Linked DNA regions of Immundisolibacter sp.. The protein of the gene in region 2 binds, or shares a complex with, the protein of the main gene of each other region. Links are inferred from orthologs where the notes say so. Each region holds a gene or a part of one and is shown on either strand. Other genes may lie near its edges.

Region 1 (6,948 bases), 170 kb from region 2 along the record:
CGGCACCTGCAGAAAATCCGGGTCGAAGCCGCCGGCCACTGCCACCGGCCATTCCACCAGCGCGGTGACCTCGTCCAGCAGCGCCTCGTCCAGCACCGCCCGGCCGCCGAGCGCCGCCGCGGCGGCGCTGACGCACTCGGCCACCTGCGCGCGGCGGGCGGCGAAGTCGGCGATCACGCGCGCCGCTTCGAGGCTGGCCTCGTAATGGTCGGCATGGTCGACGACCAGCGGCTGCGGATGATGAAAACGGTGGCCATGGCTGAGGTTGCCGGCCGCCAGACCAAACCGTTCGAAGCCGATCACCTGCGCGCCGTGCAGCGCCAGCAGCCAGTGCACCGGGCGCACGAACTCGCCGTGCTCGCCGCTGCCCCAGCGCATGCGCCGGTCGATCGGCAGCGCCTTGAGCGCAGCGTCGAACAGGCGCGGCAGCGCCGCCGCCAGCGCCTCGCCGGGCTGGGTGTGGCGGTGCACCAGCCAGGCGCCCTTGTCGGTTTCGAGCGTCGTGAGCGCGCCCACCTCGACGCCGCAGGACTGCGCGAAGCCGAGCAGGGCGCGCGTCGGCTGGCCGTCGGCATCGAAGGCGGCCTTCAGCGCCGGGCCGCGGCGTTCGACCTCGCGCGCCGGCGCCTGATCGCGCACGTCGGCCACGCGCACGGCCAGCCGGCGCGGACTGGCGAACACCCGGCACGCCGCGCCGGGGTCGGCGAGCCCGGCCTCGACCAGGCCGCCGAGCAGGTGCTCGCCAAACGCCCGCGACAGCGCCTGCAGGGACCGCGGCGGCAGCTCCTCGGTGCCGATTTCGATCAGCAGCGCGGCCATCAGGCGGCCTCCCCCGCGGGCGCGGCGTAGGCCTCGGCCACCGCGCGGGCCAGGGTGCGCACGCGCAGGATGTAGCGGGCGCGCTCGGTGACGCCGATGGCGCGGCGCGCGTCCAGCAGGTTGAAGCTGTGCGAGGCCTTGAGCACCTGTTCATAGGCCGGCAGCGGCAGGCCGGCCTCGACCAGCGCCAGGCAGGTGCGCTCGGCGGCGTCAAAACCGGCCAGCAGCGCGTCCACCGGCGCGTGATCGAAGTTGTAGTGCGACTGCTCGACCTCGTTGCGGTGGTACACGTCGCGGTAGGTGATGCGCCCCTGCGGGCCGTCCACCCAGGTCAGGTCGTACACGCTGTCTGCGCCCTGCAGGTACATGGCAATGCGTTCCAGGCCATAGGTGATCTCGGCCGTCACCGGCCGGCACTCGATGCCGCCCACCTGCTGGAAATAGGTGAACTGCGTCACCTCCATGCCGTTGAGCCACACCTCCCAACCCAGGCCCCAGGCGCCCAGGGTCGGCGACTCCCAGTTGTCCTCGACGAAGCGGATGTCGTTCACCAGCGGGTCCACGCCCAGCTCGCGCAGCGAGTCCAGATAAAGCTCCTGGATGTCCAGCGGCGAGGGTTTGATGACCACCTGGAACTGGAAGTAATGCTGCAGACGGTTGGGGTTGTCGCCATAGCGGCCGTCGGTCGGCCGCCGCGACGGCTGCACATAGGCCGCCGCCCACGGCTGCGGGCCAAGTGCGCGCAGGAACGTGGCCGGGTGAAAGGTGCCGGCACCGACTTCCATGTCGAGCGGCTGCATCAGCGCGCAGCCCTGGCGTGCCCAGTAGCTCTGCAGGCGAAGGATCAGGTCCTGGAAGGTCACCGGCGGTCTCGCGTGGCGGAATCGGCTGAACCGCTCAGGGGCGGCCCCGAAAAGGGCGCGATTATAGCCGTCGGTGTTGCGCCGCCCGCGGGCGACAAGGCGCTGCGGGCCGTCATTCTCGCGTGGGTCCGGCGTGGCGTCGGGCGCAGTCAGCGCACCAGCAGCACCGGCCAGCCGCCATCGGCGACCAGGCGTTCGATCTGAGCCGGGTCTGCGAAGCGGCTGTCCGCGGCCAGGATCAGGCCCTGCGCGCGCTGAGCACTCAGGATGGCGACCAGCGCCGGCAGTTCGGCAAGCTCAGGCAAGGCCATGCGGTGCAGCTGCGCCGCGCCGGGCGTGCCGGCCAGCGCGGCCTGGCCGAAGGCTTCCAGCGACGGCGCCACCAGCAGCAGCGGCGCCGCCGGCGTCGTTGCCAATGCGCTTGCCAGCGCCAATACGGCCGCTGCGCCGCCGGGCGTATCAACCAGGGCCACCCAGCGCTCGCCAGGGCGCCGCTGCGGCGGCACCAGCAGCAGGGAGGAATCGGTCGCGACCAGCGCCGCCCGCGCCACCGAGCCGAGCCTGCTGGCCGCGCGGGCACTGCTGCCAAGCCCAGTCAGGCGCGCGTTGCGGGCTGCTTCCGACATCACCTGCGATGCCCGGCCGCGCACTACCTCGAAGCTCCAGGCGATCCGGCGGGCCTGGGCGGCGCGCGTCAGGGCATTGCGGGCGTCGCTCGCCAGGGCGCGCCAGTGGCGTTCAAGGTCGGTGGCGGTGAACGGCGCCGCCTGCCCGGACTGGGCGCGTATCTCGCGCACGAACGGCAAGCCGGCGGCGTGCAGCAGGTCTTCTTCTTCCACGAACAGCCCGGCCAGGCTGGCGCGCAGCGCCGCCGCCAAGTCGGCCGCCAGTTCCAGCGCCAGCAGGCTGGCGGCCGATGCATCGACCGCCACCAGGATGCGTTCCTGCGCCGGTTGCTCAGATATCGCCATTGCCGTTGCCCTCGCCGCCGTGCACCAGCGCGGCGCGGATGCGCGCGTACTCGGCCAGGCGGTCGGACACCAGGCCGTTGATGCTGCCTTCCGGATAAATGCCCTCGGCGTCCGCGACGCCTGCCGGCAGGCCGGTCAGCAGCTCGATGCCCTCGTCCACCGTGCGCACGGCGTAGACGTTGAACTGGCCGGCGGCCACCGCGTCGCGCACGTCGGCGCGCAGCATCAGGTGCTGCACGTTGGAGGCCGGGATCAGCACGCCCTGGTTGCCGGTCAGGCCGCGCGCCCGGCAGATGTCGAAAAAGCCCTCGATCTTCTCGTTGACGCCGCCGATGGCCTGCACCTCGCCGAACTGGTTCACGGAGCCCGTGACCGCCAGCGACTGGCGGATCGGCGCCTCGGCCAGCGCCGACAGCAGCGTGTACAGCTCGGCGCAGGATGCGCTGTCGCCGTCCACGCCGCTGTAGGACTGCTCGAACACCAGGCTGGCCGACAGCGACAGCGCCTCGCCGGCGGCGTAGCGTGCCGCCAGGAAGCTCGACAGGATCAGCACGCCCTTGGAGTGCAGCGGGCCGCCCAGTTCCACCTCGCGCTCGATGTCCAGCACGCGGCCCTGGCCGGGCCGCACGCGGGCAGTGATGCGGGTCGGCCGGCCGAACATGACCCCGCCCAGGCCCAGCACCGCCAGGCCGTTGATCTGCCCGACCCGCTCGCCGGCGGTATCGATCAGCAGCGTGTCGCGCAGGATGGCCTCCTGCACCCGCTCGCGCACGCGCCCGCTGCGCTGCTCCGCCGCGTCGATTGCCTGCTGCACGTGGCTTGGCAGCACCAACGCCGCGCCGGCCTGGCGCGCGAAATAGTCGGCTTGCGTCAGCAGGTCGCCCAGGTAGTTCAGGCGCACATCGACCCGCTGCGCGTCGCCAATGCTGCGCGAGGCGTGCTCGATCACGCGCGCCACGGCCGCCGAGCCGAACGGCAGCAGGCCCTGCCGGCTCGCCAGCGTGGCCAGCAGGCGTGCCAGGTCGCGCGTGGTGTCCGGACTGCGGCGCAGATCGTCCTCGAAATCCGCTGCCACCTTGAACAGCTCGGCGAACTCGGGGTCGTACTCGGCCAGCAGGTAGTACAGCCGGCGGTCACCGATCAGCAGCACGGTCACGTCCAGCGGAATCGGCTCCGGGTCCAGCGATACCGTGGTCAGCAGGCCGATCGCCCGCTCCAGTAGCTCGATGCGCAGCTCCTTGGCACGCAGCGCACGCTTCAAGGCATCCCAGGCATAGGGCTGGCCGAGCAGGCGCAGGGCGTCCAGCAGCAGGTAGCCGCCGTTCGCCTCGTGCAGCGCGCCCGGCTTGATCAGCGTGAAGTCCGTGGACAGCGTGCCGAAGCGGGCCTGGTGATCCAGCCGCCCGACCAGGTTCGGGTAGTTCGGCAGGTCGGCGTACACCACCGGCGCGCCGCGCCCGGCCGGGTGCTGGATCAGCAGGTTCACCTCGTAGCGGGTGAAGCTCGGCTCGGGCGCGAACGGCAGCCGCGGCGCGGCGTCCTCGCGCGTGGCGGTGAAATCGCCAACGTTGTCGACCACGTCGCGGCAGGCGGCGTCGAGGTATTCAGCCACGCCCGGTGTGCCCTCAAAGGCGGTCTTCAGTTCCGCGAAGGCCGGCTGCACCACGCTCATTGCCATGTCGTGGTCGAGCTCGCGGATGCGTCGGCGGGCTTCCTTCTGCCACTGCGGCAGGCGCCGCAGCCGCTCGCCCAGTTCCTGTTCGAGCTGCTCGATGTCGGCCTCGATGCGCTTGCGGGTCTCCTCGGGCAGCTTGTGGAAGGCGGCCGGCGACATCACTTCGCCACTGACCAGCGGCGCGAAGGCGAAGCCGCCCGGCGTGGTGATCAGCGCGATGTCCTTGGCGCGGGCACGCTCGCGGATCTCGTCGATGGCCTGCTCGTGGCGGTCCTTGAATTCCTGCTCGACCACCCGTCGCCGGGCCTGGTATTCGTCACTCTCGAAGGCGCTGGGCAGCGTGCTGTGCAGATCCTGGACCAGTTGCGCCACGGCCTCGCAAAAGCCCTTGCCCTGGCCGGGCGCGAAGCGCAGCGCGCGCGGCCGGTGCGGCTGCTCGAAGTTGTGCACGTAGCACCAGTCGGCCGGCGTTGCCTGGCTGGCCGCGCGCTGCTCGAGGAAACGGCGCACCACGCCGTGCCGGCCGGCGCCGGGCGTGCCCAGGATGAACAGGTTGTATCCGTCGCGGCGGATGCCGGTACCGAAGGCCAGCGCCGCCAGCGCCCGTTCCTGGCCGACCACGTCGACCGGCTCCGCCACCTCGGCGGTGCTCTGGTAGGGAATCAGCTCCGGCGCGCAGGGCGCATAAAGCTGTGCGGCTTTAAGTGGCTCGATCGCCATCGATGACTCCCCCTGCTCATGGTTCACCCGACCCGTGCCGGCCGGGAGGCGATGGTAACCAGCGCGCTGCGGATCGGCGCGCGATTAAGGTCAGGCCGCTTTCGATCGGGGAGGCTACGTCAGCGGTGAGTGTCGCAACGACCGCACCACCGACGGCACCGGTCGACTCAGCCGGCCGGTTGCTCCAGCACGCGCTTGAGTTCGTCCGGCGGCACGTAGCCGGGCAGCAGGCGGCCGTCGTCGAGCAGGATCGCCGGCGTGCCGGACACGCCGATCTTCTCGCCGGCGTGGAACTGCTCGGCAACCGGGTTTTCGCACACCTTGTCGGGGACGGTCTTGCCGGCCTTGGCATCGGTGAGCGCGGCCTTGCGGTCGGCGGCACACCAGACGTTTTCGGCCTTCTTGAACGACTCCGAGCCCTCGCCGGCGCGCGGGAAGGCCACGTAGCGCACGCTGATCCCGGCCGCGTTGTATTGACCCACATGGCGGTGCAGCTCGCGGCAATAGCCGCAGTCGATGTCGGTGAATACGGTAATGCGGTGCTGCGGCTTGGCGGCAGCGAACACGATCGCGTCGGCGTCGCGCAGCTGCCGCAGGAAGGCGACCCGCTGCGGCATCAGTTGCTCGCGCTCGACTTTCTGCAGCGCTGCGGCGGACAGGTTGCGCCGGCTGGCCAGCTCCACCAGCGGCCCGCCGAGCATGTGCTTGCCGTCGGCGCTGAAGTAATAGACGGTGCTGCCGAAGATCACCTCGTACAGGCCGGCGATGGCGGAGGGCTGCACGGAGGTCGGCGGCGCATCGGGCGATACCTTGGCCAGCACGGCGGCGAGTGCCGCCGGAGTGTCGGCGCGGGCGCCGGTGACGGTCAGCAGCGTCAGTCCGGCGAGCGCGCAAGCGAGAAGGCGTTTCATGGGTGGGTCCGATCGGGCGGGAGTGGGGCGGATTGTATGGGCTCAGCCGCGCGGGTGATGCTGGGCGTGCAGGGCCTTCAGGCGCTCGCGCGCCACGTGGGTGTAGATCTGGGTGGTTGAAAGATCGGCGTGGCCGAGCAGCATCTGCACCGCGCGCAGGTCGGCGCCATGATTGAGCAGGTGGGTTGCAAAGGCGTGACGCAGCGTGTGTGGCGAGGGCAGGCGCTCGAAGCCGGCCAGGCGCGCATGGTGGCGCAACCGGTGCCAGAAGGCCTGCCGCGTCATGCCGCCGCCGCGGCGGGTGACGAACAGCGCATCGCTGACCTGCCCATCGAGCAGCGCGCCGCGTGCCTTTGCCAGATAGGTCTGGATGCGCGCCACCGCGGTCTCGCCGACCGGCACCAGCCGCTCACGGGCGCCCTTGCCCAGCACCACCAGCACGCCGCGGTTCAGGTCCACCTGCGCGACGCGTAGGCTCACCAGCTCGCTCACCCGCAGGCCGCAGGCATACAGTAGCTCCAGCATGGCGGCGTCGCGCAGGGCCTCGGGCGTGTCGCCGCTGGGCACGGTCAGCAGGCGCTCGACGTCGGCCTCGGTGAGCGTTTTTGGCAGCGGCCGGCCCAGGCGCGGGGATTCGATGCGCGCGGTGGGGTCTTCGTGCCTTACGCCTTCGCGGACCAGATACCGGAAAAAGCCGCGCAGCGCCGACAGGCGGCGGCCGAGCGAGCGCGGCGCGAGCCCGGCTTGGGCAGGCGCGGCCAGGTAGCTGAGCAGGTCGGCACGGCTGGCGCCGGCCAGCGGCGCGCCGCGCAAGGACATGTGCGCCGCAAAGCTGAGCAGGTCGGTGCGGTAGGCGGCGAGCGTCAGGCGGCTGGCGCCGCGCTCCAGCCACAGGCTGTCGAGGAACTGTTCAAGCAGGGGTTCGACCGGCGGTTTGGTCGGGGCGGCGGCCGGCGCGCCGGCCCTGGACAAGGGCGCCGCAGCGCGCG
Region 2 (7,065 bases):
GCCGGTGTTCGTGGCCGGCGTGCCTTACGGCTGGGCGGGCTTTGTGCTGCTGTCGCTGCTGCTGGCGGGCGCCACGTTGGCCGGGATGCTGCTGTTCACCTGGCTGACGCTGCTGGGCCTTGCACACCTGCGATTGGAACGCCTGGAGCGCTACGAACATGGCGCCGTGGGCGCACTGCTGTGCGTGCTCGGCCTCGTGGTCTGGATTCTGGAAGCCTGAGCAGGGGCCGGGATGGAGTTGCTAAAGACCTTCGGGCTATTTGCGCTGACCGCGCTGGCGGAGATCCTGGGCTGCTACCTGCCCTGGCTGTGGCTCAAGCAGGGCCACTCCGTATGGCTGCTGCTGCCCGCGGCGGCCAGCCTGGCGGCATTCGTGTGGCTGCTGACGCTGCACCCGCAGGCGGCCGGGCGCGTGTATGCGGCGTATGGGGGCGTGTACGTCAGCATGGCGCTGCTGTGGCTGTGGGCCGTGGATTCGGTGCGGCCGTCCATGACCGACTGGCTGGGCGTGGGCCTTGCCTTGCTCGGCATGGCCGTCATCGTGCTCGGGTCCCGGAATGTCTGATGTCGGAATGCCTCAAACAACGGTCGGCCCCGAGCCGATGACTGAGTTCTGGCAGATGCGCATTGAGGAACCCTTGCATGGACCGTTCGATCTCTTCCGGGCCTGAGGCGGAACGCAGCAGCGGCACCGCGGCACGCTTTCGCATTCAGGCCATGGACTGCGCAGCCGAGGAGTCCGAAATTCGCCGCGCGCTGGAACCGGTGGCGGGCATCGTTTCCCTGAGCTTTCAGCTCGGTGCCCGCACACTCGCCATCTCGGCCCCCCAGCCGGTGATCGCCGAGGCGCTGGCTGCCATCCGCCGTGCGGGTTTCGACCCGCAGCCGCTGGCTCCATCCGCGCAAGACGGCAATCGGACTGCCGATCCGCACGACATTGAGGGCATGCTCGACGGCCTGCGCCGACCAGTCATCGCCCTGCTGCTGGCAGCGGGCGCCGAGGGCCTAGCGTACTTCGGCGGCGCGGACCTTGCCGTCACCGGCATCGAAATGGCGCTGGCGGCGGCGGCAATCTGGCTCGCCGGCTTCGAGACCTACCGCAAGGGCTTCAGCGCGCTGCGCCACGGGCGCCTGAACATCACCGCGCTGATGAGCGTGGCGGTGACCGGCGCCTTCCTGATCGGCCAGTGGCCGGAGGCGGCGATGGTGATGGCGCTGTACGCCATCGCCGAGCTGATCGAGGCACGCTCGCTGGACCGTGCTCGAAACGCCATCCAGAGCCTGCTGGCGTTGGCGCCGCAGCAGGCGCAGCTGCGCCAGGCGGACGGAACGTGGCAAACCGTGCCGGCGGCCGACGTACCGGTCGATGCCATCGTGCGCATTCGCCCCGGCGAGCGCGTACCGCTGGACGGCGTAGTCACCGCCGGCGCCGGCGCGATCGACCAGGCACCCGTGACCGGCGAGAGCATTCCGGTGGACAAGACCATCGGCGACGGCGTGTTCGCCGGCACCATCAACCAGGCCGCGGAGCTGGAAATTCGCACCACCGCGGCCGCTGACGACTCCACGCTGGCGCGCATCATTCACGCGGTCGAGCAGGCGCAGGGCTCGCGCGCCCCGACACAGCGTTTCGTGGACCGCTTCGCAGCGGTCTACACGCCCGGCGTGTTCGCGTTGGCGGTTGCGGTGACGCTGCTGTCGCCCTGGCTGATGGACTGGACTTGGGCGCAGGCGGCCTACAAGGCGCTGGTGCTGCTGGTGATCGCCTGCCCGTGCGCGCTGGTGATCTCGACGCCGGTGACGGTGGTCAGTGCGCTGGCCAGCGCCGCGCGCCGCGGCATCCTGATCAAGGGCGGCGTGTACCTGGAAGACGCACGCAAACTGAAGGCCATCGCGTTCGACAAGACCGGCACCATCACCGAGGGTAAGCCGAGGCTGGTCGAATCCGTGGCAATCGACGGCGGCGATGGCGCGGCGCACCTGGCCCTGGCTGCCAGCCTTGCCGGCCGCTCCGATCACCCTGTATCGCGCGCAATTGCCGAAGGTCTGCGATTGGGCGGCGTTGCGGTCGGTGACTTTCAGGCCCTGCCCGGTCGCGGCGTGCAGGGCACGGTGGACGGGGCGGCTTTCCTGCTCGGCAATCACCGCCTGATCGAGGATCGCGGGCTGTGCAGCCCGGCGCTGGAAGCGCGCCTGGCGGTACACGAAAACCAGGGCCGCACGGTGACCTTGCTGGCCTCGCAGTCAGCCGTGTTGGCGCTGTTCGCGGTCGCCGACACGATCAAGGACAGCTCGCGCGCCGCCGTGGCCGAGCTGAAGGCCCTCGGCGTCACGCCGGTGCTGCTCAGCGGCGACAACGCGGCCACGGCGCGCACCATCGCGCAGCATGCCGGCATCCAGGATGCGCGCGGCGATCTGCTGCCGCAGGACAAGATGGACGCCATCGATGCCCTGCGCCAGCGCTACGGCGCGACTGCCATGACCGGTGACGGCATCAACGACGCGCCGGCCCTGGCCAGGGCCGACATCGGCATCGCCATGGGCGCCGCCGGCACCGACACGGCCCTGGAAGCCGCCGACGTCGTGATCATGAACGACGACCTGCGCCGCATCCCGGAACTGATCCGCCTGTCGCGCCGGACGCACTCGGTACTGTGGCAGAACATCAGTCTGGCCCTTGGCATCAAGGCCGTGTTTCTGTGGCTGGCGATCTTCGGCAACGCGACTATGTGGATGGCGGTGTTCGCCGACATGGGCGCTTCGCTGCTGGTGGTGGCCAATGGCCTGCGCCTGCTGCGGGCACGCGGCTGAGCGCTCCGGCGATCAGTCCGCCAGCGATTCGAGCACCAGCCCCGGCGTGAGTACCGCCGGCAGCAGCCGCGGCGGCGCGCCAGGCGGGTAGTACACGTACAAGGGGACGCCGCTGCGGCCGAAACCGGCCAGCGCCTGCGTGATCGCAGGGTCGTAGCGTGTCCAGTCGGCCTGCAGCGCGACCACGCCGAGTTCGGCAAAGCGGGCCGATACCGCCGCCGTATCCAGCGCCACCTGCTTGTTCACCTGGCAGCTGATGCACCAGGCGGCCGTGAAATCGACGAACACCGGCCGGCCGGTGGCGCGCAGTGCGTCGACCGCCGCCGACGACCAGGGCTGCCAGTCGATGCCGGCGCCCGCTGTGGCGCTCGCGCCGGACGCCGACGGCGCCACGACCGCCGGGCGCATGGCCGCGGCGAAACCCAGAACGGCGGCGAGGCCCAGGCCAATCACCACCACGCCACCGGGCAGCCAGCGCCGCGCGCCCCGCTGCACATGGCCGACGCCCCAGGCGGCGAAGCCGACCCCCAGCGCCGCCAACAACAACAAGCCGACCGCGTCCACCCCGGACTGGCGACCGAGCACCCACACCAGCCACACGGCGGTGGCGAACAGCGGAAACGCCAGCCCCTGACGCAGCGTGACCATCCACTGGCCCGGCCGCGGCAGGCGCGCCAGAAGTCCCGGCAACTCCGCCAGCAGCAGATACGGCAGCGCCATGCCAAGACCCAGCGCGGTGAAGATGGTCAGCGCTTCCCAGGCCGGGCGCGCCAGGGCAAAGCCGAGCGCCGCGCCCATGAACGGCGCCGTGCACGGCGTGGCCACCAGCACCGCCAGCGCCCCGGTCAGGAACGAGCCCGGATAGCCGGCCGGCTGCGGCGCGCTGCCGGCCAGGCGCGACAGGCCAAGGCCGACCTCGAAGGCGCCCATCAGATTCAGCCCCACCGCCGTCAGCAGCAGGGCCATGGCCGCCACGAAACCGGGCGACTGCAACTGGAAACCCCAGCCGACGCCGCCGCCGGCCGCCCGCAGCGCCAGCAGCAGCCCCGCCAGCAGCCAGAAACTGACCAGCACGCCGCCCAGAAACGCCAGCCCGTGGCGCCGCACCCGTCCCGGATCACCGTGCGCCAGCTGGATGAAGCTCAGCACCTTCACCGACAGCACCGGAAACACGCACGGCATGAGGTTCAGGATCAGTCCGCCGAGCACGGCCAGGCCGACGGCGAGCGCAAGGCCCATGCCGCCGTCCGCGGCGTGCACCGACACCGGCTGCCCGGCTGGCGGGACGGCAGCCAGCGATTGGATCGGCACATCCACCGCCAGCGCCCGCACCTGACCGGCAGCGTCCCAGCCGCGCTCGTGCACCAGCACACCGGTGAGGCGCTCCAGCGGTCCGGCGGCCGTCAGCGTCAGCCGCAGCCGATCGTCCACGCGCTCCAGAACCTGCGCCGCGGCGTGCCGGAACTGCCCCTCGCGGTCCGGGAAGAACTGCGCCGCGCCCGGCGCCACCCCGGCCGGCCAGTCCAGGTACACCCGATCGCCGAAACGGCCGGCGCCCAGATGTATTTCCGGCAAATGGCGCGGCAGCCGCGCGCGGGCATCGGCAATCGCCCGTTGTCCGGCCGGGTCCGGATCGGCCCGTTCCAGCAGCGGCAGGTCGAGCGCTAGCTGCGCCTGCTCGGGCAGGCACAGGTCCTTGCAGATCAGGTAATGCACCGTGGCACGCAGGCTGACCTGCCCCGGGCCGGCCAGCGTGCCCGGCGGCGTCACCGCCACCGGCAGCAGAACCTCGTCCGCGTAGCCGTAGGTCACCACCGGCGGTGGCGACACCTGCTCTGGATAAGGCCACTCGATGTCGCCGGCGCTGAATCCTGGCGGCAACTGCCAGTCGATGCGCGGCGCCTGCCCGGAGTCGCCGGGGTTTTGCCAGTAGATGTGCCAGCCGCGGTCAAGTTTGAACCGCACGCCGAGCGCAAACGGCTGGCCCGGCAGCACGCCGCGCACGTCGGCCAGCAGCTCCACGCGGGCATGCGGTCCCGCGGCCTGGGCCGCGGCGAGGCCCGGCAACACCGCCAGCGCCAGCAGTAGCCGGCGCGCGGCCTGCCGCCAACGCTCAGCGGTCCACATGGCCAAGATCACGGCCGGGGGCGACGCAGTCGCGCACCCGTTGCTTCAGTTCCTTGATGTCCGGAAAGCGCCCCTCGGCGCCGCGCGACCAGATCAACACATCATCCACGTGTACCTCGAACACGCCGCCTCGACCGGGGCGCAGCGCCACTTCGGCCAGTTCATCCTCGAAGCTGCTCAGCAGTTCCTGCGCCATCCAGGCCGCGCGCAGCAACCAGCGACATTGCGTGCAATAGGTGATCGCGACGCGGTGCGTCATGGGAGTCCGTCCTCGCAGGGTGCCTATAATGGCCGCCGCCCTTCGCCCGCCAGGAAACCCCGTGAGCACACCGACCAGCCACCGTACGCCGATTCTGGCCGTGTTTTGTGACTTCGAGAACGTGGCGCTGGGCGTGCGCGACGCCAAGTATGACCAGTTCGACATCCGCCGGGTTCTGGAGCGGCTGCTGCTGAAGGGCCCGATCGTGGTCAAGAAGGCCTACTGCGACTGGGAACGCTACAAGAAATTCAAGCCGGCCATGCACGAGGCCGCCTTCGAGATGATCGAAATCCCGCACCTGCGCCAGTCCGGCAAGAATTCGGCCGACATCCGCCTGGTCGTCGACGCGCTCGACCTTTGCTACACCAAGGGCCACGTCAACACCTTCGTGATCATCTCCGGCGATTCGGACTTCTCGCCGCTGGTGTCCAAGCTGCGCGAGAACAACAAGGAAGTGATCGGCGTGGGCGTGGCCAGTTCCACGTCGGACCTGCTGATCGCCAACTGCGACGAGTTCATCTACTACGACGACCTGGTGCGTGGCGACACGCCCAAGAAACCCGCCGCCCGCCGGCGCAGCGCCAAACCCAAGGCGGCGGCCCCCGTCGAGCCACCGGCGCCGCTGACGACCACCGAACAAGTGGCGGCCGAAACCGTACCCGAAGAACCGAAACGCAAGTCCCGCTCGCGCGGCGGGCGGCGCAAGCGCAGCGAGACCGTCGCCGTCACCGCCGACAACGACAACCTGGGCAACCTATTCGACAGCCTGCCGAACGGCGCGCCGGACCAGGCACCTGCCCCAGCCGATCATGAGGACGATGGTGAGCTGACGACCGATGCCAGCCGCTCCACCAAGGGCCTTGGCCTGATCATGGAAACCGTCGGCGCGCTGGTCGAGGACCGCGGCGAGGAGCAGAAAATCTGGGGCTCGATGGTCAAGCAGACCCTGCGCCGACGCCGGCCGGGCTTCAACGAGCGCTTCTACGGCTTTCGCAGCTTCAACGCCATGCTGGAAGAGGCCGCCGAGCGCGGCTGGCTGACCCTGGAACGGGACACCAAATCGGGCGGCTACATCCTGCACCCGATCGAAGGCGCCTACGTACCAACCGTGGTCGAGTACGCGGACGACGGCGAGGACGAAGACGGCGAACAGCCGGCCATGCCCGACTGAACCGGAAGCCTGCGCGGAAAGCGTCCGCTACGGGCGCTGTTTCCCGCACGGGAGTTTCATGTTCCCTGCAAGCGCTGGCGGCGGATTGGGGGTTGGCTAGGCCCCTTATCCCTGTGGGCGGCGCCCCCACCGCGAAATCTTCGATCAAGCATTCGGCCCGAGGGCGGGCCTCCCACACCGCAGAACCGCCGTGAGAGCGGCCCCGGGCCGCGACCGGATCGAACGCAACGGCAGCGTCACGCTGCGATCGCGCGCCCAGCGCGCGCCATCGTCCGCGGCAGCCGCGTGCAGGCGAGGTGAGGATCATCGGCAAGCGTATTCATCATCCAATCCAGCCTTGCAGATAGGGCGCAACGACCACGTACAACACCGTCGTCACGGTGAGCGCGGCGGTGAACAACGCCGAATCGAGCTTGAAGCGCTCGCAGATCGCAATCCCCACCGCCACCGACGGCGCCGCCGCCACGATCGCCGTGGCAGTCAGCAGCGTGCCGTCGAGATTCAGCGCCCGCGCCGCCAGCAGGCACGCCGCCACGCCCAGCACCGGCCGCAGCAGCACCACCGGCACCAGCACGGACAAGCGCGACAGGCCCTTGAACGTGAACGTGCTGCCGACCACGAACAGCAGCAGCGGCACCGAAGCCTGGCCCAGCACGCCAAAGGCGTGAACCAGGCTATCGGGCACCACCACGCCGCT

The links.
Region 1: the proteins of H5U26_RS03350 (region 2) and H5U26_RS02510 are in contact, whole or in part, in a crystal structure (PDB 1JZD), measured with the Escherichia coli proteins. The link is inferred for Immundisolibacter sp. from one-to-one orthologs.

Annotation. Positions count from the first base shown.
Region 1 is NZ_JACIZD010000001.1:520,073-527,020, reverse strand. The notes cover bases 4,088-6,926. They hold H5U26_RS02510 (thioredoxin fold domain-containing protein), read right to left. Parts: upstream 5,960-6,926; coding sequence 5,216-5,959; downstream 4,088-5,215. Other genes in these bases: xerD (site-specific tyrosine recombinase XerD), read right to left, coding at 6,002-6,926; H5U26_RS02515 (ATP-binding protein), read right to left, coding at 4,088-5,048. Also shown: glyS (glycine--tRNA ligase subunit beta), read right to left, coding at 1-819; glyQ (glycine--tRNA ligase subunit alpha), read right to left, coding at 819-1,682; H5U26_RS02520 (universal stress protein), read right to left, coding at 1,832-2,653; more of H5U26_RS02515, read right to left, coding at 2,640-4,087; more of xerD, read right to left, coding at 6,927-6,948. UniProt on the Escherichia coli protein: Acts as a disulfide isomerase, interacting with incorrectly folded proteins to correct non-native disulfide bonds.
Region 2 is NZ_JACIZD010000001.1:690,519-697,583, reverse strand. Bases 2,382-5,337 are described here. They hold H5U26_RS03350 (protein-disulfide reductase DsbD domain-containing protein), read right to left. Parts: upstream 4,939-5,337; coding sequence 2,824-4,938; downstream 2,382-2,823. Other genes in these bases: H5U26_RS03345 (SelT/SelW/SelH family protein), read right to left, coding at 4,925-5,197; H5U26_RS03355 (heavy metal translocating P-type ATPase), read left to right, coding at 2,382-2,811. In the rest of the region: H5U26_RS03365 (hypothetical protein), read left to right, coding at 1-220; H5U26_RS03360 (YnfA family protein), read left to right, coding at 233-565; more of H5U26_RS03355, read left to right, coding at 643-2,381; H5U26_RS03335 (AEC family transporter), read right to left, coding at 6,691-7,065. UniProt on the Escherichia coli protein: Required to facilitate the formation of correct disulfide bonds in some periplasmic proteins and for the assembly of the periplasmic c-type cytochromes.